Regions from separate parts of the Frankia sp. CeRuru1 genome, predicted to be linked through region 1. Evidence: predicted binding sites of a transcription regulator. Region 1 holds the regulator's gene; each other region holds the start of a gene.

Evidence for each region. The regulator LexA, encoded in region 1, represses DNA repair genes until DNA is damaged. The targets are predictions, from matches to a motif close to CGAACNNNNGTTCG.
Region 2: recA (recombinase RecA) is a predicted target of LexA. The motif match lies at 6,336-6,349, and genes of this name have one in related genera.
Region 3: dnaB (replicative DNA helicase) is a predicted target of LexA. The motif match lies at 2,273-2,286, and genes of this name have one in related genera.

The regions. Positions count from the first base shown of each region.
Region 1 is NZ_CDWWEW010000073.1:5,631-12,348, reverse strand. It holds partial or broken gene AC08OP_RS08030 (LAGLIDADG family homing endonuclease) at 1-1,337, opposite strand, end outside; gene nrdR (transcriptional regulator NrdR) at 1,660-2,205, opposite strand; gene AC08OP_RS08020 (LysM peptidoglycan-binding domain-containing protein) at 2,544-2,930, opposite strand; gene lexA (transcriptional repressor LexA) at 3,235-4,005, shown strand; gene hflX (GTPase HflX) at 4,071-5,531, opposite strand; gene AC08OP_RS08005 (helix-turn-helix domain-containing protein) at 5,977-6,654, shown strand; gene AC08OP_RS08000 (VOC family protein) at 6,576-6,718, opposite strand, start outside.
Region 2 is NZ_CDWWEW010000098.1:768-12,902, reverse strand. It holds gene AC08OP_RS09860 (glutamate ABC transporter substrate-binding protein) at 1-664, shown strand, start outside; gene AC08OP_RS09855 (amino acid ABC transporter permease) at 779-1,399, shown strand; gene AC08OP_RS09850 (amino acid ABC transporter permease) at 1,396-2,277, shown strand; gene rny (ribonuclease Y) at 2,223-4,217, opposite strand; gene recX (recombination regulator RecX) at 4,562-5,170, opposite strand; gene recA (recombinase RecA) at 5,174-6,211, opposite strand; gene AC08OP_RS09830 (DUF3046 domain-containing protein) at 6,378-6,572, opposite strand; gene AC08OP_RS09825 (ATP-dependent helicase) at 6,765-11,450, shown strand; gene AC08OP_RS09820 (RNA polymerase sigma factor) at 11,428-11,979, opposite strand.
Region 3 is NZ_CDWWEW010000040.1:16,907-21,806, reverse strand. It holds partial or broken gene AC08OP_RS05205 (hypothetical protein) at 1-338, opposite strand, end outside; gene AC08OP_RS05200 (antibiotic biosynthesis monooxygenase family protein) at 366-713, opposite strand; gene dnaB (replicative DNA helicase) at 879-2,237, opposite strand; gene rplI (50S ribosomal protein L9) at 2,838-3,284, opposite strand; gene rpsR (30S ribosomal protein S18) at 3,294-3,530, opposite strand; gene AC08OP_RS05180 (single-stranded DNA-binding protein) at 3,581-4,129, opposite strand; gene rpsF (30S ribosomal protein S6) at 4,193-4,519, opposite strand; gene AC08OP_RS05170 (hypothetical protein) at 4,770-4,900, opposite strand, start outside.

The sequences.
Region 1 (6,718 bases):
CGTAGGCCGGCGGAGAGGTACTCGCCGCTGTCGGTCTGGATGTCGTAGACCGGCATCGGCCCGCGTGGCTCAATGCGCTCGATCTGCAACCGCTTCACCGGCTCCGCGGCCCGGCCGGGCTGATCGAACGACGCCTCCAGCTTCGCGGCCTTCACCGGGTCGAGGAAGCCGATCTCGTCCGCGAATGTCCGCCGGTCACCGGCGTTCTGAATGCCCAGGCTCCAGAGGTCGTGGCGGTCGGGTCGCGGATCCGCCTCGCGGCGTACCCGCGCGAAGATGCCGAACCGGGCGAGCAGGCCCTGCACCCCGCGAATGAGGCCCTCGCTGATCATGTCCAGCCCGATCAGCGTCGAGCGCTCCCGGCGGGACACGTAGCCATCGGCCTGGAACAGGCTGCGCAGATAGGCCGCGACAACGGGCAGCGGAGCGTCATACAGCCAGGTCGGCACAGTCATCGCCTCGATGGTCAGCGAGGCGTTCGTACCGGCGTACCGACCAACAAAACCGTCCGCCTGCAGCCGGCCCGCGAGCGCCGCCTCGGCGATCTCCCGTGAGGTGATCTCACCCTCGCCAGGGGCGATGGTGCGATGCCACTCGAGGGTGTCCCCGGCCCGCAGCGTGCCGGCGGGAACAAAGGCCCCGGCACCCGCGGAGGTGCTCCGCCACACCAGATGATCGGCGGTGACGTCGAGCGCGTGACCGGCCTTCGTCCAGATCCGCAGGACGTCCTTGACGCCGTTGGACTTGGTCGCGATCACCTGGGTCAGACCGTGCGCGTCGAAGACCTTCGTCCCCACCGCGTCCTCCTCCACCAGGGCGCCGATGGGAACCAGACCGGACGGCGTGCTGACGAGGGCATCATAGGGCTGGCACGCCGAGACCTGCTGCGGCGCGGGGGTTCCCACGTTGAACCAGACCGGCGAGTTGAAGCTGAAGACCTGGTGGAGCAGCATCCAGGCCAGTTCGTGCTCGAAGATCTCGGCGTCGGTGCCCGAGGCGAAGTAGCCGTGCTCGCGGCCGGCCGCGCCGTAGGCGTGCACGACCCGGTCGATCAACTGCCGCAGCGACCACTCCCGCCCCGGCGTGCCGGGCGCCCCGCGGAAGTACTTGCTGGTAACGATGTTGGAGGCGTTCACCGACCAGAACTGCGGGAACTCCACTCCCCGCTGCTCGAAGTTGACCGAGCCGTCCCGCCAGTTGGTCATGACGACGTCCCGGGACTCCCAGGTGACCTCGTCGTACGGGTGGACGCCGGCGGTGGTGCGTGACCGCTGGATCTTCAACCCACTCGCTTTCGCCGCTGACCTGCTCGGCTTCGTGCCGCGGCTGTCGGTCATGACGCTCCTCGTCTTCACTCGTCAGCTTCAACCTTCAACAATGTGTTGTGGGCATCCCCGCCCCGGGCCGCCGCCAGCGGACGTCGGGACGGTGCGGGGCCGGGCCTCGGCGCACGGCGGTGCCCGCGGGGACGAGCACGCGCACGGCGAACACGCATGACGAACGGCACCAGCCAGGTCGAGCCGGGCCGCAGGTGTGCCGTCCGGGAGGTCCGCGGTCCTCGCACGGCCGCGACGCGGGATGTCACCCATCGCCGGCGGGACCGGGCCGGCACGACGAACCAGGGCGATGTAGGACGCTTCCGGCCGGGTGGTCCCGGCCCTACCTGCTATGTACCTGCTGGGTGCCGGTCACCGGCGAGGCATCGACGGCGCCGCGCGGGACCGGTCGAGCTGGTCCATCCCGCGTGGTGGGAGGTCCGGCGGCCTCGGAGCGCAACGCGACGATCGCGGATTCGAAGTCGGTCAACGACTCGAAGGCCAGATACACCGAGGCGAAGCGGAGATAAGCCACCTCGTCGAGCTCACGGAGCGGACCGAGGATCGCCCGGCCGATCGCCTCCGCGGGCACCTCCGCCGACCCCGACGAGCGGACGGCATCCTCTACCCGCTGCGCCAGAAGCGCGAGATCATCATCCCGCACCGGCCGGCCCTGGCAGGCCTTGCGGACACCGGCGATGACCTTGGCCCGGCTGAACGGCTCGGCCGCCCCGCTGCGCTTGCGAACCTGAAGGGACGCCTCCTCCATCGTAGTGAACCGGCGACCGCAGGACAGGCAGGACCGCCTGCGGCGGATCGCCGAACCCTCCTCGGCCTCCCGACTGTCGACGACGCGACTGTCCGGATGCCGGCAGAACGGGCACCGCACGCGCTACGCCTCCTTCGCCCGCGCCGGAGCCGACCGCCCCGGACCGGGGACGACGGGACACCGTTGAGGACCCGGCATCCACGCCGGACGGACCACCTTGTGGATGGACCGCCAGCTCCCCGTGGAAGACCTGTGGAACAACCTGTGGGTGACTTACACCCCGGTAAGCACCAGATGTTGTGTCCAAGGTAGCGCACGGCCCCAGAGATGGGGACAGCACCCCCGTATGGTCCGTGTGGTCCGCACCGCACGCGGCACCGCACGTGGACGAAAGACGACGGTGCGCGAGCCCCCGCGCCGAGACACTCGTGGACCCGGGAAGCCGGGGAAGCCGGGCGTCAGGGAAGGAGTAACGACTGGCCCGGGGTGATCAGTGGCGACCGCAGGTGGTTCAGCCGCATCAGCCGGTCCACCACGACCCGGGTGTCGGCGCTCTCGTCGAGCGCCACCGCCACCGCCCACAGCGTCTCCCCCGGCACGACCAGATGGCGCCGCGGCGCCTCCGCGGCATCCGGCCCGGCGATCGACACCCCAGGCATGATCATGATTGCCACCGCCACGACAACCGCCACGACAATCGATACCACCACCACCCGACCCCGCCGGGTCAGCCGGAGCGGCGGGGGTGCGGGCGGGCGACCCGGCGGGTATCCCGCCGGCCGGCGACCCGCCCGGTCCCTGGCCGTCGACAGGTCGACGACCCGCGCCCTGTGTGCGGATCCCATGGCACCCTCCCGTTCCGACGACACCGAACGCCGAAGATCGAACCTTCGTTCGATCGAACGCGTGGTCGATTGTCGCATCGGGAACCGGAAACCGCCAGGAACACGCTCGAACAGACGTTTGAGATTCTGCGACCCGCCGGTTACCGTCGAGTCGATCGGGTGTGAACCGGGCGGTTTCCCTCGGTCACGGACGGCGGCGAGTCGGTGGGTGACGGCTTCCGGAGCGGGACGGTCCGCCGTGCGGCCACCGGCCGGCCGGTGGCCGCACGGCGGAAGAAAAACGCGACGAGGAGAGCGGTAAGCGATGACTAGCCAAGGCAGGGGTACGCGCCGGGGCGGAACCCGCGGCAACGTGCGAGCCTTTCCCGAAGGCCCCGCGGACGCGGGCCTGACCCCCCGGCAGCGCAAGGTGCTGGAGGTCATCCGGGCCGCGGTGGAGCGGCGCGGATATCCGCCCAGCGTGCGGGAGATCGGTGAGGCGGTCGGCCTCACCAGCACCAGTAGTGTGGCTCACCAGCTCAAGGTGCTCGAGGAGAAGGGCTACCTGCGGCGGGACCCGAACCGCCCGAGAGCGATGGAGGTGCTGACCGTCGAGCACCCCCGGCGACGCGCGGATGTGGGCGCGGGCGCGACGACGGTGGCGGGCACGATTCCCATCGTCGGTGAGGCGGCGCCGGGCACCACCGAAGGAAGCAAGTCGGACGCGGCCTACGTGCCGGTGCTGGGCCGGATCGCCGCCGGTGGCCCGATCCTGGCCGAGCAGGCGGTCGAGGACGTCTTCCCGCTACCCAGGGAGATCGTCGGCGAGGGCACTCTGTTCCTGCTCCGGGTCGTCGGCGACTCGATGATCAACGCGGCGATCTGCGACGGTGACTGGGTGGTCGTCCGCCAGCAGCCGGTCGCGGACAACGGGGAGATCGTCGCCGCAATGATCGACGGGGAGGCGACGGTCAAGCGTCTGCGGGTTCGGGCCGGCAAGATCTGGCTACATCCGGAGAACCCGGCCTTCGCCGACATCCCCGGTGAGGATGCGACCATCCTCGGCCGGATCGTGGCTGTGCTCCGCAGGGTTTGATGTGGATCGGCCGGCCGCCCGTCGGGCGGCCGGCCGGGTTGCCTCGCGTCTGATCGCTCCTGGGCTCAGGCCCGGTAGGCGTGCAGCTCCGCCGCGAGTCCCGAGGAAACCCGGGCGGACAGCCGGGTACCGGTCTCAGTGTGCTCCATCGTGAGCACCTCGCCGTTCGCGTGCACCCGGGAGACCAAGTCGCCCCGGGTGTAGGGCACGAGCACGCGCATCTCCACGTCGGGATGCGGCACCCGGGCACAGAGCGCGTCGACCAGCGCGGCCAGCCCCTCGCCCGTGCGTGCCGAGACGAACACGGCGTCCGGGGCGAGCTGGCGCAGCCCCGCGACGACCGTCGGCTCCACGGCGTCCACCTTGTTGACGACGATCAGCTCGGGAACGCCGCCCGCGTCGATGTCGTTGAGAACCTCGCGCACGGCGGAGATCTGCGCGGCCGGATCCGGCGATGATCCGTCCACAACGTGCAGGATGAGATCGGCATCGGCGACCTCTTCCAGCGTCGAGCGGAACGCCTCGACGATCTGATGCGGCAGATGCCGGACGAATCCGACGGTGTCGGTCAGGGTGAAGGCCCGGCCGTCCGGCAGGGTCGCCCGCCGCACGGTCGGATCGAGGGTGGCGAACAGCGCGTCCTCGACCAGGACACCCGCGCCGGTCAGCCGGTTGAGCAGCGACGACTTACCGGCGTTGGTGTAACCGGCGATCGCCACGCTGGGGACCTCGCCCCGCCGCCGGGCGGAACGCTTGGTCTCCCGCACGGTCGTCATCGCGGCGAGCTCGCGGCGCAACCGCGCCATCCTGGCCCGCAGCCGCCGACGATCGGTCTCGATCTTCGTCTCACCGGGACCGCGGGTACCGATGGGCGCCCGGCCGCCGCCACTGGCCGCGGCCCGCGACATCGACTCACCCCACCCACGCAGCCGGGGCAGCATGTACTGCAACTGCGCGAGCTCGACCTGGGCCTTGCCCTCGCGAGAGGTCGCGTGCTGGGCGAAGATGTCCAGGATGAGGGCCGTCCGGTCGATGACCTTTACTTTGACGACCTCCTCCAGCTGCCGCAGCTGACCCGGGGTGAGCTCGCCATCGCAGACCACCGTGTCCGCGCCGGTCGCCGCGACGACCTCGGCGAGCTCGCGGGCCTTGCCCGAACCGACGTAAGTCGCGGCATCCGGCCGGTCGCGACGCTGCACGAGCGCGTCGAGCACCACCGAACCGGCGGTCGTGGCGAGCGCCGCGAGCTCCGCCATGGAGCTCTCGGCCGACCGCGGGGAACCCGACGTCCATACGCCGATGAGGACGACACGCTCCAGCCGCAGCTGCCGGTACTCGACCTCGGTGACGTCGTCGAGCTCGGTGGCGAGACCGGGAACCCGCCGCAACGCGGCGCGATCCTCCAGGTCGAAACCGTCCCCAGAATCGTCGAAGAAGTTCGGCAGGTAAGACGGATCGGCATCGGTCAGCTTGATGAGGGATCTGTCGAGAGTGGACGCATCGAAGGCGTCAGCAGGAAGTGTCATACCATCCGTTCTCAACGCGGCCCGCTACCGCACCATTCCGCGATCATTCCGTGCCGCTTGCTCCGGCCGGGCCCCACGACCCGGTGGCCCGAGGAGGATCCGCCGGACCGGAAGACCCTGCCGCACTCGTGGCGCGCCTCCCCCTCGTTTCCCGGCGAATCCCGTCGCCAACCAGGGTCCCACGCCACCACGTCGATCGCGAACCGTTTTGCCGCCCCGCCGACGTAGCCTCTGCGCCGTGTACCACGAGTACCACGAGAGACGGGCCCACCGCCTCGCCGCGACGATCTGGGACAGCTCGGGCCGCCCGACTCCCCCGGACACCACGCGGACGACGGCGGACCGGCGTCCGGACGGCACCGGGCCCTCGGAGGGCACCGGGCACACAGGCGGCACCGGGCACACAGACTTGGTGTGCAGCCGGCGGGTGTTGCCGGACGGATGCATGGACATCATCTGGAGTTCCGACGCCAATCTGATCGTCGCGGGGCCGGACACGGCGGCGAAGCTGGTGCGCTGGGCACCAGGCGTGCGGCACGTCGGGCTCCGCTTCGACTCGGGCTCTGGACCATCTCACCTCGGAGTGGCCGCGGACGAACTGCGCGACCAACGCATCCCGCTCGCCGACCTGTGGGGCGACGGACCGGCGCAGCGACTCGCCGAGCGGCTCGCCATGGCCGCTGATCCCCTGGTCGCATTCGAGTCGTCGATCATCGCCCGGCCCGTTCACCCGGCGCTCGTGGACCGGTTGGTTCCCGCCGTTCTGGCGGGTGCCCGCGCCCGGGCGCCCGTGGACGACCTCGCGCGCATAGTCGGGCTGAGCGAACGCCAGCTGCTGCGTCGCTGCCGGCGCGTCTTCGGATATGGCCCGAAGACGCTCGCCAGGATCCTCCGGATGCAGGACGCCCTGCACGCGGCGCGGGCCGGCATCCCGTTCGCGGTCGTGGCGGCCGAGGCCGGCTACGCCGACCAGGCGCACCTCGCCCGGGAGGTACGCGCGCTCGCCGGAGTTCCGCCGACCCGTCTCATCCGAACTGCCAACGTTCAGGACGAACTGGACGTCTCGGTAGCTGATGTCGCGGATGTCGCGGATGTCGCGGCCACTACGGGTAGTGGGGCGTAGAGGTCGACGTGGTTGCCGTCTGGATCGAGCACGACCGCGTACCGCTGGCCCCAGAAGGCGTCCC
Region 2 (12,135 bases), on a different contig from region 1:
CGGCCAGCCCGAGGGCTTCGACGTCGAGATCTCGAAGATCGTCACGGATGCCCTGGGCATCCCACGCGACAAGGTCTCCTACGTGGAGACCGTGTCGGCCAACCGTGAACCCTTCATCCAGCAGGGCCGGGTCGACCTCGTGGTGGCCACCTACACAATCAACGACAAACGGAAGAAGGTCGTCGACTTCGCGGGGCCGTACTACGTCTCCGGCCAGTCCATCATGGTCGCGAAGAACAACACCGACATCACCGGCAAGGACACCCTTGCCGGCAAGAAGGTGTGCTCGGTCAGCGGATCCACGCCGGCCGAGAACATCCGCCGGGTGGCGCCCACCGCCCAGCTCGTGCTGTTCGATGTGTACAGCAAGTGCGCCGACGCGTTGAAGAACGGTCAGGTCGACGCGGTCACCACGGACAAGGGCATCCTGCTGGGTCTCGTCGACAAGGACCCCGACGCCTTCAAGGTGGTGGGTGACACCTTCACGAAGGAGCCCTACGGCATCGGCCTCAAGAAGGGTGACGACGCGTTCCGGAACTTCATCAACGACACGCTCGAGGCCGCTTACAAGGACGGGCGCTGGGAGAAGGCGTACACCTCGACCCTCGGCAAGGTGGAGCCGACCGTGCCCACTCCCCCGGCTGCCGACCGGTACACGTCCTGATCCGCCAATCATCGCTCGGGGCACGACCGGTCGGCCTCACCCGGGCCGACCGGTCGTCCACCCGCCACCGCCTGAGGGAGGACAGCGATCGACGCCGTCATCGATAACCTCGACATCTTCGCCGAGGGCTTCCGCCGGACGGTCGGGCTAAGCCTGTTCGCGTCCGTCGCGGCGCTGATCCTCGGTACCGTCCTCGCAGCGATGCGGGTCTCCCCCGTGCCCCCGCTGCGCTGGACCGGCACCGCCTACGTGCAGACGGTCCGCAACACCCCGCTGACCGTCGTGTTCTTCTTCGTGGTGTTCGTCCTGCCGCAGCTGGACATCGTCTTCTCATATTTCACGTTCGCGGTGGTCGCGCTCTCGATTTATCACGCCGCGCTGGTCTGCGAGGCGGTGCGTTCCGGGATCAATGGGGTCGACCTCGGTCAGGCCGAAGCGGCTCGTGCGTTGGGCCTGACCTTCTCCCAGACACTGCGAATGATCATCCTTCCGCAGGCATTCCGCAACGTGCTGCAACCGCTGGGCAGCGTGGTGAGCGCGCTGATCCGCAACACCTCGATCGCCGCGGCGTTCGGCGTCGAGGAGCTGACCGGCATGGTCCAACGGCTCACGACCGTCAATCCGGATGCGGTGATCGTCGTGCTGCTCGGCGGTGTGGTGGCATACCTGATCCTCACCGCGGTGCTGGCAGCCGGGCTGTCCCTGGCCGAACGACGGGTGGCGAGGGCGCGATGAGCACCGAGATCATCCTGGCCGATCCACCGGGTCCGCGTGGTCGGCGTCGCATCCTGATCGCGAGTGTGGTGGCCGCCGCTGTCCTCGTCGGGCTGGTCACGCTGGCGGTGCTCCGCCTCGCCGACTCCGGCCAGCTCGACGGCAAGCGCTGGAGTGTCTTCGTCGATCAACCGGCGCTGCGCACCCTGCTGTGGAACGGGCTGCTCGACACGCTGCGCGCCGCGCTGACCGCGATGCTGTTCGCCTCGGCGGTGGGGACCCTGCTCGCCCTGGCCCGGCTGTCCCAGCGCCGGGCGGTGCGCATCCCGGCCACGCTGCTGGTGGAGCTGTTCCGCAGCCTGCCTGTCCTGATGCTCATCCTGTTCGCCTACCTCGGTCTGCCGGCGCTCGGCTGGCGGCTCTCGGCGTTCTGGGCCCTGGTCATCGGGCTGACCGCCTACAACGGGGCGGTGCTCAGCGAGATCTTCCGCGCCGGGATCCAGTCGGTCGACCGGGGGCAGACGGAGGCCGCGGCGGCGGTCGGGCTGCGGCCGGTCCAGATCTTCCGCCTCATCCAGTTTCCCCAGGCGGTCCGGCGGATGAGCCCGACGCTGGTGAGCCAGCTGGTGACGTTGCTCAAGGACACCTCACTGGGCTACGTCATCGCCTACAGCGAGCTGCTGCGATCAGGACGCAGTGCGGTCGAGTACCTGGGCAGCAGGTACGCCCTGCCCATCTACACCGTCATGGCGGTGATGTACATCGTCACCAACGGGCTGCTGTCGCTGTTGGCCCGATGGCTGGACCGCCGCCAGGACCGCCGCCTCGGCGGCCGCATCCCGGCTCAGCGGGCGGTGCCCACCGCACGGGTCTCGCGCACGACGGTCACCCGGATCTGACCCGGATAGGTGAGCTCCTCCTCGATCTGCCTGGCGACGTCCCGGGCGAGCAGATGGGCGGCGAGATCGTCGACCTCCTCGGGCACGACCATGACACGCACCTCCCGGCCGGCCTGCATGGCGAACACCTTGTCGACACCCGGACGGTCACCGGCGATCTGCTCGATGCGCTCGAGCCGTTTCACATACGACTCCAGGCTGTCGCGGCGGGCGCCAGGCCGGCCACCGGAGATCTGGTCAGCGGCCTGGGTCAGCACCGCGCAGATCGAGCGGGGTGCGACCTCGTTGTGATGGGCCTCGATCGCGTGCACGACCTCCTCGTCCTCACCGTAGCGACGGGCCACATCCGCCCCGATCAACGCATGAGAGCCCTCGATCTCGTGGGTAAGAGCCTTGCCGAGGTCGTGCAGCAGAGCCGCTCGTTTCGCAAGTGGAAGCGGCATGCGCAGCTCGGCGGCCATGATTCCGGCGAGGTGGGCGCTTTCGATCAGGTGCGCGAGCACGTTCTGGCCGTAGCTGGTTCGGTAACGCAACTGGCCCAGCAGATTGACCAGCTCGGGGTGCATCTCGGAAATGCCGGTCTCGAGCAGGGCGTCCTCGCCCGCCCGCACGCACCGCTCGGCCACCTCGAGCTGGGCGCGGGCGTGCTCCTCCTCGATGCGGTGCGGATGGATCCGGCCGTCGGACACCAGAGCCGCCAGCGTGATGCGACCGACCTCGCGACGCACCGGATCGAAGCAGCTCAGCAGCACCGCCTCGGGCGTGTCGTCGATGAGCACGTTGACCCCGGTGACGGACTCGAAAGCCCGGATGTTGCGTCCCTCCCGCCCGATGATCCTGCCCTTCATCTCATCGCCGGGAAGATGCAGGACCGTCACGACGGACTCGGTGGTCTGGTCAGACGCGACCCGTTGGATGGCGGTGGTCACGATCCTGCGGGCGCGTTCCTCACCCTCCTCCTCAGCCCGGGCCTCGATCTCGCGGACCATCAGCGCCGCCTCCCGCCGGGCCTCCTGCTCGATGACGGCGATCAGCTCCCCCCTGGCCTGCCCGGCGGTGAGCCCGGCCACCTGCTCCAGCGCGGCATGACGGGCACGTTCGAGGTCGGCCACCTCAACCGTCCGACGGGCCAGGTCGTTCTCCCGGTCGAGCAGGTCGCGGTCGCGGCCCGCCAGGCGACGACTATGATCGTCGATGCTGGCCATCCGGTCCTCGACGCGCTGTTCCCGAGTGGCCAGCGCAGCCTCCCGGCTCTGCAGTTCCGTCCGCCGGGCCTGCTGCTCACCGTCGAACGCCGCCCGCGCCGCGGCGATCTCGGTCCGGGCGGCCTCCTGCTCGGCGCGGACGGACTCTCTCGCCGCGGCCTGGAGCCGCGAGGTTTCGACTGCCGCCTCGGCGAGCATCCGCTCGCGCAGTAGGGCGACATCCTCCTCGCCGCGTCGCCGGATCTCGGCGGCATCCCGCTCAGCCCGCGCCAACCGTTCCGCCGCCTCCCGTTCGGCTCGGGCCACAATCTGCGCCGCCTCCTCCGCGCTACCACCATGAGCCGCGCGGAGGCCGCCGTCGGAGCGATCGGCGGTCACGGCCGAACCCCCGGTCCGCGCGGCGGTGCCGTCTCGATCGGCGGGTGAGTCGGCGTCCGTCGTGGCCGGAGCGCCGGAACCCTCCCGGACCGTGGGCAGGACGCGGACCGTCGGCTCCTCGTCGAAGTCCGCCGGACTCGTCACGTCCGCCGGACTCGTCACGTCCGCCGGACCGGTCACGTCCGCTGGACCGGTCACGTCCCCGACGTCCCGGGCGGCCGGGGTTCGGGACACCACCGGAGCGGGGTCGGGTATCTTGTCAACCCGGGTCGCCCGGACCAACCGCGCCACGGCGAGGATCAGAACGCTCAGGACGGCAAGTACGAGTGACGACAGGACGACGAGGACGCCCTCCATCGCTGCTCCCTCCGCTTCCGTCGGACCCGCACAGGCGGGCTGGAGCGGCGAAGGACCCTCGTCTCGGCACGATCACAGCCGTAGAGGGGCAGCACGCGGATTGCGCCATTGCGATATGGAGCCCGGACGGCCTCCCGAACCGGCCTATCCAACGTCGACCGGCCGGCGAGCATACCGTCTTCGGGCACCCACTCGCAGCGGCTGCCTCCGTGTGAAGTTGGACGAGCTATCAAGACCGCGTCGCCGCGGGAGTCCTGTCACCTTTCAAGAAAGACTAGGTCTCGCACAATCCCTGGTCAAGAAATAAGGGCGCATTGACGGCCCAGGCTCAATCTCCCCACCACTCACACCGAGCCGTCGTCTTCGTCGCCATCGACCACCCAGGCCATCCGACCTCCGCCGTCGAGCCCCTGAGCGACTTGCTCGCTCACGACCCGGACCGCCAGTTCGACCGGATAGCCCTTTCGGGTCAGCATGGCGAGGAGCCTTCGGGTACGGACCTGCTCGGGCAGGCGGTCCATCGACCGCAGCCGACGAAGGACGAGCTCGCGGGCGCCCTCCTCCTCGTCGTCCGCCCCGACCACCGCCACGGCGGCCTCGACGGTGTCCGGATCCACTCCCCGCTTACGCAGCTCTGTGGCCAAGGCCTGCCTACCCAGCCCACGACGGGCCCGAGCGGAGGAGACGAAGGCGGCGGCGAAGGCCTCGTCATCGATCAGACCGACGGCGGCCAACCGGTCGAGGACCACACCGGCGATCTCATCGGTGACCCCTCGTCGCCGCATGGTCGCCGCAAGCTCTGCTCGGCTCCTCGCTCTGGTCGCCAACTGATGCAGACAGATCTCCCGCGCGACCGAGATCGGATCCTTCAGCCGCGGCTCTTCGTCCGCCGCGACGGCCGTCCGGGCGAACGACGGACCGGCCGCGGCATTCCCCGGATCTGCTCCTGCCATCGGCTACAGATCGACCGGGACGGGCGCCACGGCATCGGATTCGAGACTGGGCAGGATGCCGAGCTTCTCCTTGATCTTCTTTTCGATCTCGTTGGCCAGATCGGGGTTGTCCCGCAGAAACGACCGGGCGTTCTCCTTGCCCTGGCCGAGCTGATCGCCGTCGTAGGTGTACCAGGCACCGGACTTACGAATAATGCCGTGCTCGACCCCCATGTCGATCAGGGAACCCTCCCGGCTGATACCGCCTCCGTAGACGATGTCGAATTCGGCGGTCCGGAACGGCGGCGCCACCTTGTTCTTCACCACCTTGACGCGGGTCCGGTTACCCACGGCCTCCGTGCCGTCCTTGAGGGTTTCGATACGACGGACATCGAGGCGCACCGACGCATAGAACTTCAGCGCCTTACCACCGGTCGTGGTCTCCGGGGAGCCGAACATCACCCCGATCTTCTCGCGCAACTGGTTGATGAAGATCGCGGTCGTGCCGGAGTTCGCCAGCGCCGCGGTCATCTTGCGCAGAGCCTGGGACATCAGGCGGGCCTGGAGGCCGACGTGGCTGTCCCCCATCTCACCCTCGATCTCGGCCCTCGGGACCAGCGCGGCCACCGAGTCGATAACGATGATGTCCAGCGCGCCGGACCGGACAAGCATGTCCGCGATCTCCAACGCCTGCTCGCCGGTATCCGGCTGGGAGACCAGCAGACCGTCGGTGTCGACGCCGAGCTTTCCCGCGTACTCGGGGTCGAGCGCGTGCTCGGCGTCGATGAACGCCGCGATACCACCGGCCGCCTGCGCGTTCGCCACCGCGTGCAGGGCGACGGTCGTCTTCCCGGACGACTCCGGGCCGTAGATCTCAATGATGCGCCCCCGCGGCAGCCCGCCGATGCCGAGCGCGACATCCAGAGCAATCGAACCGGTGGGGATGGCCTGGATCGGCGGCCTGGCGTCGTCCCCCAACCGCATGACCGATCCCTTGCCGAACTGCTTGTCGATCTGCGCCAAGGCGTTATCCAACGCCTTCTCACGGTCGAGTCCTGCCATTGGAGCTACTCCATGCTGAGGTCGTCGAGTCTTGGCCACGAGGATGACGTTAGGCCGTGGGTCCGACAGTTTCGAGGGTCGAGGATGATCTGTGGACAAGTAGCCGCACAGGGACGACTCTAGACGAACATGCGTTCGACGACCCGACGACACACCGGACGGTGGCTCAGCGCTCCCGCGCCGGCACATCGAACTCCTCGCACACGGTTCGCCAGACGGTCTTGGCGTCGTCACCACGGGCCAGGGCCACCTCGACCGTCGCGCCACCGAGACCGGACAACACATGATCACGCGCAAACGACTCTGCGTACGCGGAACCGAACCGTGTGTTCATCTTCGCCCAGAACTCGGTCAACCGCACTTCGCCAGTGTGCACCGTCCGGACGGGACGGGACCACCCAAGGGGGTCCTGGTCGGGGATCCCCACCGGGGATCCCCGGTTGGGGTTCCCACCGGCGGAACCACGGTCGGGGGGAACCACGGTCGCGGGAACCACGACCGGGTCGAGGCCGGGCCCCACGGCGGGCCCGGCCTGAACCACACCGGCGGAAAGTTGTCGGTCCCTCGACGCAGACTGGTCAACGTGCCCGGCTTCACTTCCCCCGATCCGCCGGATCCGCTCACGGCGTTCTCCGCCCCGACCCGGAGCTGGTTCGGCGCGGCCTTCACCGCCGCGACCCCCGCCCAGCGGGGCGCGTGGGAGGCGATTCGCACCGGCGGCAACGCGCTGGTCGTCGCACCCACGGGTTCGGGGAAAACGCTGGCCGCCTTCCTGTGGTCGCTGGACACGCTGGCCCGCTCGACGCCGCCGGCCGAGCCCACCCGGCGCTGCCGGGTGCTCTACGTCAGCCCGCTCAAGGCGCTGGCCGTCGACGTCGAACGGAACCTGCGGGCGCCGCTCGCGGGGATACGCTCCGCCGCGCAACGGCTCGGTCTACCCCAGCCGGACGTGACCGTGGGTCTGCGGTCGGGCGACACCCCCGCCGCCGAACGGCGCGGTTTCGGCACCCGGCCCCCCGACGTCCTGATCACCACCCCGGAGTCGCTCTTCCTCATCCTCACCAGTGCCGCGCGGGAGTCGCTGCGCGGCGTCCGGACGGTGATCGTCGACGAGGTCCACGCGGTGGCGGGCACCAAGCGTGGCGCCCACCTCGCGCTGAGCCTGGAGCGTCTGGACGCCCTGCTGGACACCCCGGCCCAGCGGATCGGCCTGTCCGCCACGGTGCGGCCGGTCGAGGAGGTCGCCCGCTTCCTGGGCGGAACGGCCCCGGTGGCGGTGGTCCGCCCGCCCGCGGCCAAGACCCTCCAGATCGACGTCGTGGTGCCGGTCGAGGACATGACCCGGCTCGGCGGACCGCTCCTCGACGAGTCCCCGGACGGCTCGGCGGCCTCCGCTCCGCACCGAGCGTCGATCTGGCCGGCGGTCGAGCAGCATGTCCTCGACCTCGTGCTGGCCCATTCCGCCAGCATCGTCTTCGCCAACTCGCGCCGGCTCGCGGAGCGGCTCTGCGCCCGGCTGAACGAGCTGTACGCCGAGCGGCTCGCCGCGGCCACCGCCGCGGGCGAATCCGTGGCCGGGGACGGGCCGGGAGAAGCCGGCCGGACGTCACCCGCGGCGTTGATGGGCGCCTCGGGCCAGGGCGGCGGCACAGCGGGCTGGCCGGAGATCGCGCGGGCCCACCACGGCAGCGTGAGCCGGGAGCAACGGGCCGGAATCGAGGAGGATCTCAAGGCTGGCCGGCTGCCCGCGGTCGTCGCGACCTCCAGCCTGGAACTCGGCATCGACATGGGAGCCGTCGACCTGGTCGTGCAGATCGGGTCCCCGCCGAGCGTCGCCGCCGGGATGCAGCGCACCGGCCGCGCGGGCCACCAGGTCGGCGCCGCCAGTCGCGGCGTCATCATCCCGAAGCATCGCAGCGACCTGCTCGAATGCGCCGTGGTCGCCGAGCGGATGCGCTCGGGGGCGATCGAGCGGCTGCGGTACCCGCGCAACCCCCTCGACGTGCTGGCCCAGCAGATCGTGGCAATGACGGCGATGGAGGACTGGCACGTCGACGAGCTCGGCGCGCTGGTCCGGCGCACCGCGACGTTCGCGACGCTGCCGGCCTCCGCCTTCGAGGCGGTCCTGGACATGCTCGCCGGCCGCTACCCCTCCGACGCGTTCGCCGAGCTGCGCCCCCGCATCACCTGGGACCGCGTCACCGGGATCCTCACCGCCCGCCCGGGCGCCCAGCGGCTCGCCGTGACCAGCGGAGGCACCATTCCCGACCGGGGCATGTTCGGCGTCTTCCTCGTCGGGGAGCGCTCCAGCCGGGTCGGGGAACTCGACGAGGAGATGGTCTACGAGTCGCGGGTCGGCGACGTGGTGCTCCTCGGCTCATCCAGCTGGCGCATCGAGGAGATCACCGCCGACCGGGTCCTGGTGACGCCGGCTCCGGGACGGCCCGGTCGGCTCCCCTTCTGGCATGGCGACGCCCCAGGCCGACCCGCCGAACTCGGCCGCGCGCTCGGCGCGTTCCTGCGCGAGATCACCAGGTTGCCGGCGCAGGCGGCGGCCGACCGCGTCCGGGCCGCCGGCCTCGACGATCGGGCCACCGCCAACCTGCTGCGCTACCTCGACGAGCAGAAGGCGGCCGTCGGCCGTCTCGGTGACGATCGGACGATCGTCGTGGAGCGTTTCCGGGACGAGATCGGCGACTGGCGCCTGGCGGTGCACTCCCCGTTCGGTGCTCCGGTGAACGCACCCTGGGCGCTCGCCCTGGGCGCCCGGCTGCGCGAGCGGTACGGGGTCGACGTCCAGATCATGCACACCGACGACGGCATCGTCGCCCGGATCCCGGATGCCGCCGAGCCGCCCGGCGCCGATCTCGCGCTGTTCGAGCCGGACGAGATCGACGCGATCGTGCGGGCGGAGATCGGGAGCAGCGCCCTGTTCGCCAGCCGGTTCCGCGAGTGTGCCGGGCGGGCCCTGCTGCTGCCCCGCCGGACCCCGGGGCGGCGGACCCCGCTGTGGCAGCAGCGCCAGCGCAGCGCACAGCTGCTGTCCGTCGCCGCGACGTTCGCCAGCTTCCCCGTCGTGCTGGAGACCATGCGGGAGTGCCTGCAGGACGTGTTCGACGTTCCGGCGCTCGCGGAGCTGATGCGCGAGGTGTCGGCCCGCACGCTGCGGGTGGTGGAGGTGGAGACGCCGTCCCCGTCTCCGTTCGCCTCCGCCCTGCTGTTCGGCTACGTCGCCGCCTTCATGTACGACGGGGACGCGCCGCTGGCCGAACGCCGGGCGCAGGTGCTGTCACTGGACAGCTCCCTGCTGGCCGAGCTCCTCGGCGAGGCGGACCTGCGGGAGCTGATCGATCCCGCGGCGCTCGCGCAGGTCGCCGCGGAGCTCGCGCGGCTCGCCCCGGACCGCCACGCCCGCGATGTCGATGGGGTGGCCGACCTGCTGCGCATGCTCGGCGACCTCACCACCGCGGAGGCGGTCGCCCGGGGTGCCACCCTGGGCTGGCTCGCCGAGCTCGAACGGACCCGCCGGGCCCTGCGGGTCCGTATCGCCGGCGAGGAGCGGTGGGTCGCGATCGAGGACGCCGGCCGGCTGCGCGACGCCCTGGGCGTACCGCTGCCGGTGGGAGTTCCCGACGCCTTCACCGAACCGGTGCGTGACCCTCTCGGAGACCTGATCTCCCGCTATGCCCGTACCCACGGACCGTTCGACACCGAGGAACCGGCCGCCCGGCTGGGGCTGGGCACGGCGGTGGTCGCCGGTGTCCTGGACGGGCTGGTCCGCGGCGGCCGCCTCGTCCGCGGCGAGCTGCATCCCGACCGCGGCGGTGAGCAGTGGTGCGACGCGGGCGTGCTGCGCGCGCTGCGACGACGCAGCCTGGCCGCCCTGCGCAAGGAGGTCGAGGCGGTGCCGCCCCGGGTCCTCGGTGCCTTCCTACCGGCCTGGCAGTCGGTCACCAGCGGACGTGGCCGGGGGGTGGACGGCGTGCTGCGCGCCGTCGAGCAGCTGCAGGGCGCGCTGATCCCGGCGAGCGCGTGGGAACAGCTCGTCCTCCCGGCCCGCGTCGCAGACTACTCACCGGCGATGCTCGACGAGCTGTGCTCCGCCGGCGAGGTGCACTGGGCGGGCGCCGGCGGGCTGCCCGGGGACGGCGGCTGGTTGACCCTGGTCCTCGCCGACACCGCGCCCCTGCTGCTGCCTCCGCCCGACCCGGAGATCGCCTCGGGTCCGCTGCACACCGCGATTCTCGACGCGCTCACCGGCGGGGCGGCCCTGTTCTTCCGGGCGCTGTCCGACCGGATGGGCTCGCTCGACGACACGGCGCTCGCCACCGCGCTCTGGGATCTCGTCTGGGCGGGGCGGGTGACCAACGACACCCTCGCCCCGCTGCGCGCCCTGCTGGGTGCCGCCGCCGTCCCCCGTCCCCGGGCGGCACGGTACGGACGGCCGGCGATGCCACGGCGGACCGGCCCCCCGACGGCCGCCGGCCGCTGGTCGCTGCTGCCCGAGCGGGACACCGACCCGACCCGGCGCGCCCACGCGCTGGCCGAGGCGCTGCTCGAGCGCCACGGCATCGTCACCCGCGGCGCGGTGACCAGCGAGCGGCACCCGGGCGGGTTCGCCGGGGTCTACCGGGTCCTCAGCGCCTTCGAGGACGCCGGCCGCGCCCGCCGGGGCTACTTCGTCGAGTCCCTGGGCGCGGCCCAGTTCGCCGTCCCGGGAGCGGTCGATCGGCTGCGCTCCATCGCCGCGGCACAGCGGGACGCCGAGGCCGCCCCGGCCTGGGCGCAGCCGGCGGCCGGCCCACCGAGCTCATCGTCCGCGCAGGCCGTCGTCCTGGCCGCGGCCGATCCGGCCAACCCGTTCGGTGCCGCGCTGCCCTGGCCGACCCGACCGGGGGATGACGCGGACGGCGCCGCCGGCCACCGGCCGGGGCGCAAGGCGGGCGCGATGGTCGTCATCATCGACGGGGAACTCATCCTCTACGTGGAACGCGGGGGCCGTTCCCTGCTGTCATGGACCGAGAACGACCATCGGGTGGCCCCGGCGGTGGAGGCGTTGGCCCGCGCCGTGCGGGACGGCCGGCTCGGCAGGCTCACGGTGGAGAAGGCGGACGGGCAGACGATCGTCGGCAGCACCCTGGGTGCCGCCCTGGAGCGCGCCGGTTTCCACCCGACCCCGCGGGGCCTGCGGCTGCGGAGCATCAGTTCCGAGAGCATCAGTTCCGAGAGAAGGAAATGAGACGGGCACGTCCACGGGTGAACGCTCCCTCGGCAGCCTTGAGACTGATCTCCAGATCCGCGGCCGCCTCCCGGGTACTCTTCCCGGCCGCCCGAGCCATGATCACCTCACGCTCCCGGCCCTGCAGTGCCCCGGCCCGGGCCAGCAGCCAGCGGGCTTCCGCACGGTCGCAGACGGCGTCGTCCGGGGCCGGCTCCCACGGCTGCAGATAGCCGCGTACGACCGCCCGCTCCGCGCGCTGACGAGCTCTATGATGATCAATACACAGACGTAGCACCGTCGTCGTCAGAAACTGCCCGACCCGGCTCGCGTCGAGATCCCGAAATCCGGCGGCGCGGATGAATGCCTCGTGTACACAATCCTCCGCGTCGGCCTTGCTCGGCAACCGCCTACGGGCTATGTGGATGAGCCGATCACGATGCGGGAGCATCAGCAACCAGCGCTGCTGGCTGTATGGCCGGTCCAGCTCGACCACGGGCGCAGCGGATACAAAATCAACCGAGGGCGTGTCCCCGGCAGGGCATGTCACGGCTTGCTCCACCTGTCATGCTCAGACCGCGCCACCCCCCAGCACGATCGCCTACCTTCCCGGAGCGCGCCAGCACCGAGAACCGCGATGTGCCTTGGTCAGTTGGACCCGCTGCTTGCCAGAACAGCGGACTAGGACAAGGCGGACATTACCATC
Region 3 (4,900 bases), on a different contig from region 1:
CCCGGCTGGACCGGGCCGTCACGGCGCATGCTCGCCACCTGCCGCGTGCCCAGTGGCCGGTGCCGGCGCCACTGCCGCCGGACAGCCCAGACGAGGGCCAGGGATGCGACGGCGCCGGCCGCCGGCGCGACGTCGTGGCCGGCGTCCAGCACCAGCAGGTAGAGGGCCATCAGCCCGCTGAAGACGTAGCCGGTGACGAAGAACGCGAAGGGCCGCAGGTTCAGCCGGCTCACCACGTCCGTGTTCCGAAGCAGGATCGCCGGTACCAGCCAGATGAGGAAACCGAAGAAGAGCGCCGTGAGCGGCGCGAAAAACAGGTACCCGAAGAACGCTGTCATGATCAGAAGTCCGGCGGTCGTCGAGGGTCAGGCCGGGTCGGGACCGGCGGGGACGTCCGCGCTGTGCGCCACCGTCGGGGTGCCGTCGAAGTACGGGCCGAGGGCGGCGCGCCAGCGGGCAAACCGCTCCGACTCCCGGAAGTTCGTCAGATGGGCGTCCAGGCTGTCCCACTCGACGAGCAGCACGAAACTCGACGGTGACTCGACCCCCCGGGTCATCCGCGCGGAACGACAGCCCGGCGTGCCGACGAGCTCCGCACGCACCCCGTGATACGCGGCGACGAAATCGTCTTCGCTGCCCGGTTTGATGTCGAACCGGGCGACTTCGAGGACCGCTCCGGCGGGCTGCCCGCCGTCCCGCCCCTCACTCGCCATGGATGATCCTGAAACTCATACCGCCCAGTCTGGCACCATCGGAAGATCGCGGTCCGCCAACATGGACCATGACCACGCCAAACACACCCGGGCGCCCACCCGGCCCGCCGCCGGGCCGCTGGCGCTCTCCACCCGTGGGCCTCGTCCCGCCCCCGGGCCGAGAATTCAGTTCGCCATGTCGACGAACCGTGAGTAATGGCCCTGGAAGGCGACGGTGACGGTGCCGGTCGGCCCGTTGCGGTGCTTGGCGATGATGAGGTCCGCCTCGCCGGCACGCGCCGACTCCTTCTCGACCGTGTCCTCCCGGTACAGCAGGATCACTGCGTCGGCGTCCTGCTCCAGGCTTCCGGACTCGCGCAGGTCGGAGACCTGGGGACGCTTGTCGGCCCGCTGCTCGGAGGCGCGGTTGAGCTGGGAGATGGCGACCACCGGAACGTCGAGCTCCTTGGCGAGCAGCTTCAGCGACCGCGAGATCTCGCTGACCTCCTGCTGACGGTTCTCCACCTTCTTGGGCGACGACATCAGCTGCAGGTAGTCGAGGATCACCAGGCGCAGCTCGTTGCGCTGCTTCAACCGCCGGGCCTTCGCCCGGACCTCCATCATCGTCAGGTGCGGGCTGTCGTCGATGAACAGCGGGGCCGCCGCGACCTCGCCTATCCGGCGGGCCAGGCGACCCCAGTCGTCATCGGTGAGCCGGCCCGTGCGGATGTTCTGCAGGGACACCCGCGCCTCCGCGGACAACAGCCGCATGGTGATCTCCATGCGGCTCATCTCCAGCGAGAAGATGACCGACGCCATCCCGTTCTTGATCGACGCCGCCCGGGCGAAGTCCAGGCCGAGGGTCGACTTGCCCACGGCCGGCCTGGCCGCGACGATCCACAGCTGGCCGCCGTGCAGGCCGTTGGTCAGCTCGTCGAGGTCGACGAAACCGGTGGGCACCCCGGTCAGCGAACCGTCATGCCCCTGGATGGACTCGATCTCCTCCAGCGCCGGGTTGAGCAGCTCCCCCAGCGGCAGGTAGTCCTCGTTCGTCCGGCGCTCGGTCACCTCGTATACGGCCGCCTGGGCGCGGTCGACGACGTCGCTGACGTCCGGAGCCGCGCCGTAGGCGAGCTGCACGATGCGGGTGCCGGCCTCCGCGAGGCGGCGCAGGACCGCCTTCTCCGCGACGATACGGGCGTAGTACCCGGCGTTGGCCGCGGTGGGCACGCTCGAGATGAGGGTGTGCATGTAGGCCGGACCGCCCACCCGCTCGAGCAGATCGCGGCGGCCGAGCTCGGCGGCGACGCTGATGACGTCCGCAGGCTCCCCCCGGCCGTAGAGATCGCCGATGACCTCGTACACGAGGCCGTGCGCGGGACGGTAGAAGTCACCCGTCTGCAGAACCTCGACGACGTCGGCGATGGCGTCTTTCGACAGCAGCATGCCGCCGAGCACGCTCTGCTCGGCGGGCAGGTCGTGCGGAGGAGTCCGGTCGAACTCCGTACTCCCACCGGAACCACGCGAGATCTCGGTGACGCTCACGACGCACCCTCCCGGGACTCCCGTAGACCCGCATTCGAACGTATGTTCGTACAGATCGGAATCGCTGTCAACGGACCGCTCCGCCCCCGGTCAGCCGGGAGCTCCCAGCAGGGACCGGGCGGGCGGCCTCCGGTGAGCCTCTCGCCGGGCGCCGCCCGCGTCACCGAAGGAGACCTGGCCCGATCAGGCTAGAAGTACCTTCCTCAGTCTGGAGGGTCCGACCTTACGGACCGGCGGGCACCCCCACCAAAAAGTTATCCACAGGCCCTTGTGGAAAAGCTGTGGGCAACCGGCCGGAACCTGGGGAGGACATCGGGACGGAAACCGGAAACCTGTGGACACCCGAGACCACAGCCTCGACGAAACCCAGCTGGCAGGCGCCCGCATCGCGAGTGCCCTGTGGATAAGAAAAAGTTTCGGATCTGCTCGTCGCCCCTTGCCCCACGCACAACGAACTCCCCTGGCCGGCCGCCTGAGACGGTCGGCCAGGGGAGCCGGTACAGCGAGCGCGGCGGTACAGCGGGAGAAACGGCGGACGCCGCCGTCAGACCCGCCCGGCCTCGGGCCCATCCGGCCGCGATCAGGCCCGCCCAGCCCTGGTCAGGCCTGCGTGACCTGGAGCTTCACGGTCGCGGTCACCTCGGGGTGCAGATGCACGGCGACGGTGTAGGCGCCCAGGGACTTGATCGGCGTGGTGAGCTCGACACGGCGCCGGTCGAGCTCGGGGCCACCCGCGGCGGTCACCGCCTCCACCACGTCGGCCGCCGTTACGGAACCGAACAGGCGGCCTTCCTTGCCCGCCCGGCTGGTCAGCTCGACCTTGAGGCCACCGAGCTGACCGGCGATCTCCTGAGCGTGCCCGAGATCGCGGACCGCGCGGGCCGACCGGGCCCGCTTGATCTGCTCGACCTGACGCTCCGCGCCCTTGGTCGCGAGGATCGCGTACCGGCGGGGCACGAGGTAGTTGCGCCCGTACCCGTTCGCGACCTCCACGATGTCACCCGGGCTACCGAGACCGGGGACCTCCTGGGTCAGGATGAGCTTCATCACCACCCCCTACCGGGCCGAGGCGGTGTAGGGCAGCAGCGCCATCTCGCGGCTGTTCTTCACCGCCGTCGCCACGTCGCGCTGGTGCTGGCTGCAGTTACCGCTCACCCGACGGGCCCGGATCTTGCCCCGGTCGGAGATGTACTTGCGCAGCAGCGAAGTGTCCTTGAAGTCGATGTAGTCGACCTTGTCCTTGCAGAAAACGCAAACCTTCTTCTTGGGCTTGCGCACGGCCGCCTTGGCCATGGGTGTGCTCCTACCTCGTTGTGTCGTTCGCGAGGACGACGACCGGCCGCTCAAAACGGTGGCTCGTCGGAGTAGCCGCCGGCCGGTTGCGACCAGGGGTCATCGATGGGTGCTCCACCACTACCGCCGCCGTAGCTGCCGGCCGGAGCGCCCGCGGGAACACCGGCGGGGGCGCCGGGGGGGGCGCCGTAGCCGCCTCCGCCACCGCCCCCGTAACTGCTGCCACCACCGCCGCGCGCGGCCTTGACGACCTTGGCGGTGGCGTAGCGCAGGCTCGGGCCGATCTCGTCGACATCGAGCTCGATCACGGTACGCTTCTCACCCTCGCGGGTCTCGAACGACCGCTGCTTGAGGCGGCCGGTGACGATGACCCGAGCGCCCTTCTGCAGCGACTCGGCGACGTGCTCCGCCGCCTGGCGCCAGATGGAGCAGCGCAGGAACAGCGCCTCGCCGTCCTTCCACTCGTTGGTCTGGCGGTCGAGGGTGCGCGGCGTGGAGGCGACGGTGAAGCTGGCGACCGCGGCACCGTTCGGGGTGAACCTCAGTTCGGGGTCGTTGGCTAGGTTGCCGACGACAGTGATGACGGTTTCACCAGCCATGGGCACTCTCCCGGAGATCGGCGGCCCACGACGGCACGGGGACTGCCGTCGCCGCGGACCGGATCACGCCGCCGCCCGGCGGCTCTGACGTGGCTTCTTCGGCTCTGGAAGCCGGATGACCTTGGTGCGGATGACCGACTCATTGAGGACGAGCTGACGGTCGAGCTCGGCGACGACGTCGGGCTCCGCATGCAGGTCGATGACGGCGTAGATGCCTTCGTAACTCTTGGCGATCTCGTAGGCGAGCCGGCGCCGGCCCCAGACATCGACCTTCTCCACCACGCCGCCGCCCTGACGGACGACACCGAGGTACTGGTCGAGAGAGGGCGCGACGGTGCGTTCCTCGAGGTCAGCATCGAGGATCACCATGAGCTCATAATGACGTGCCAAGACTGAACCCACCTCCTGTGGACTCTGGCGGCCACGGATCTTCCGCGGCAGGAGGGACCGCGACCGGAACCTGTGCCGTCTCGAACGTGCTCGACGCGATGGATCCGAGAGGGGACCGCCCGTCAGCACATCCGGACGATCATCAGTGCACGAGGGCCACCCGGAAGCGCACCGACCAATCATGACGAGTGGTCGGCCTGGACCAGCGGATGGACACACGTACGCCGGCGCACGGTATGTCCAGCCGAGCTTACTCGATTCCTCCGGGGGCCCTGGCGGCCCCGACCACGAGAACCACGCGAAGCCACGCCGTGAACACCCCGGCGAGGCAGACGAGGTTCACCGTGATCAGGAGGCCACGCATGTGCCGGGAGGGGGAGG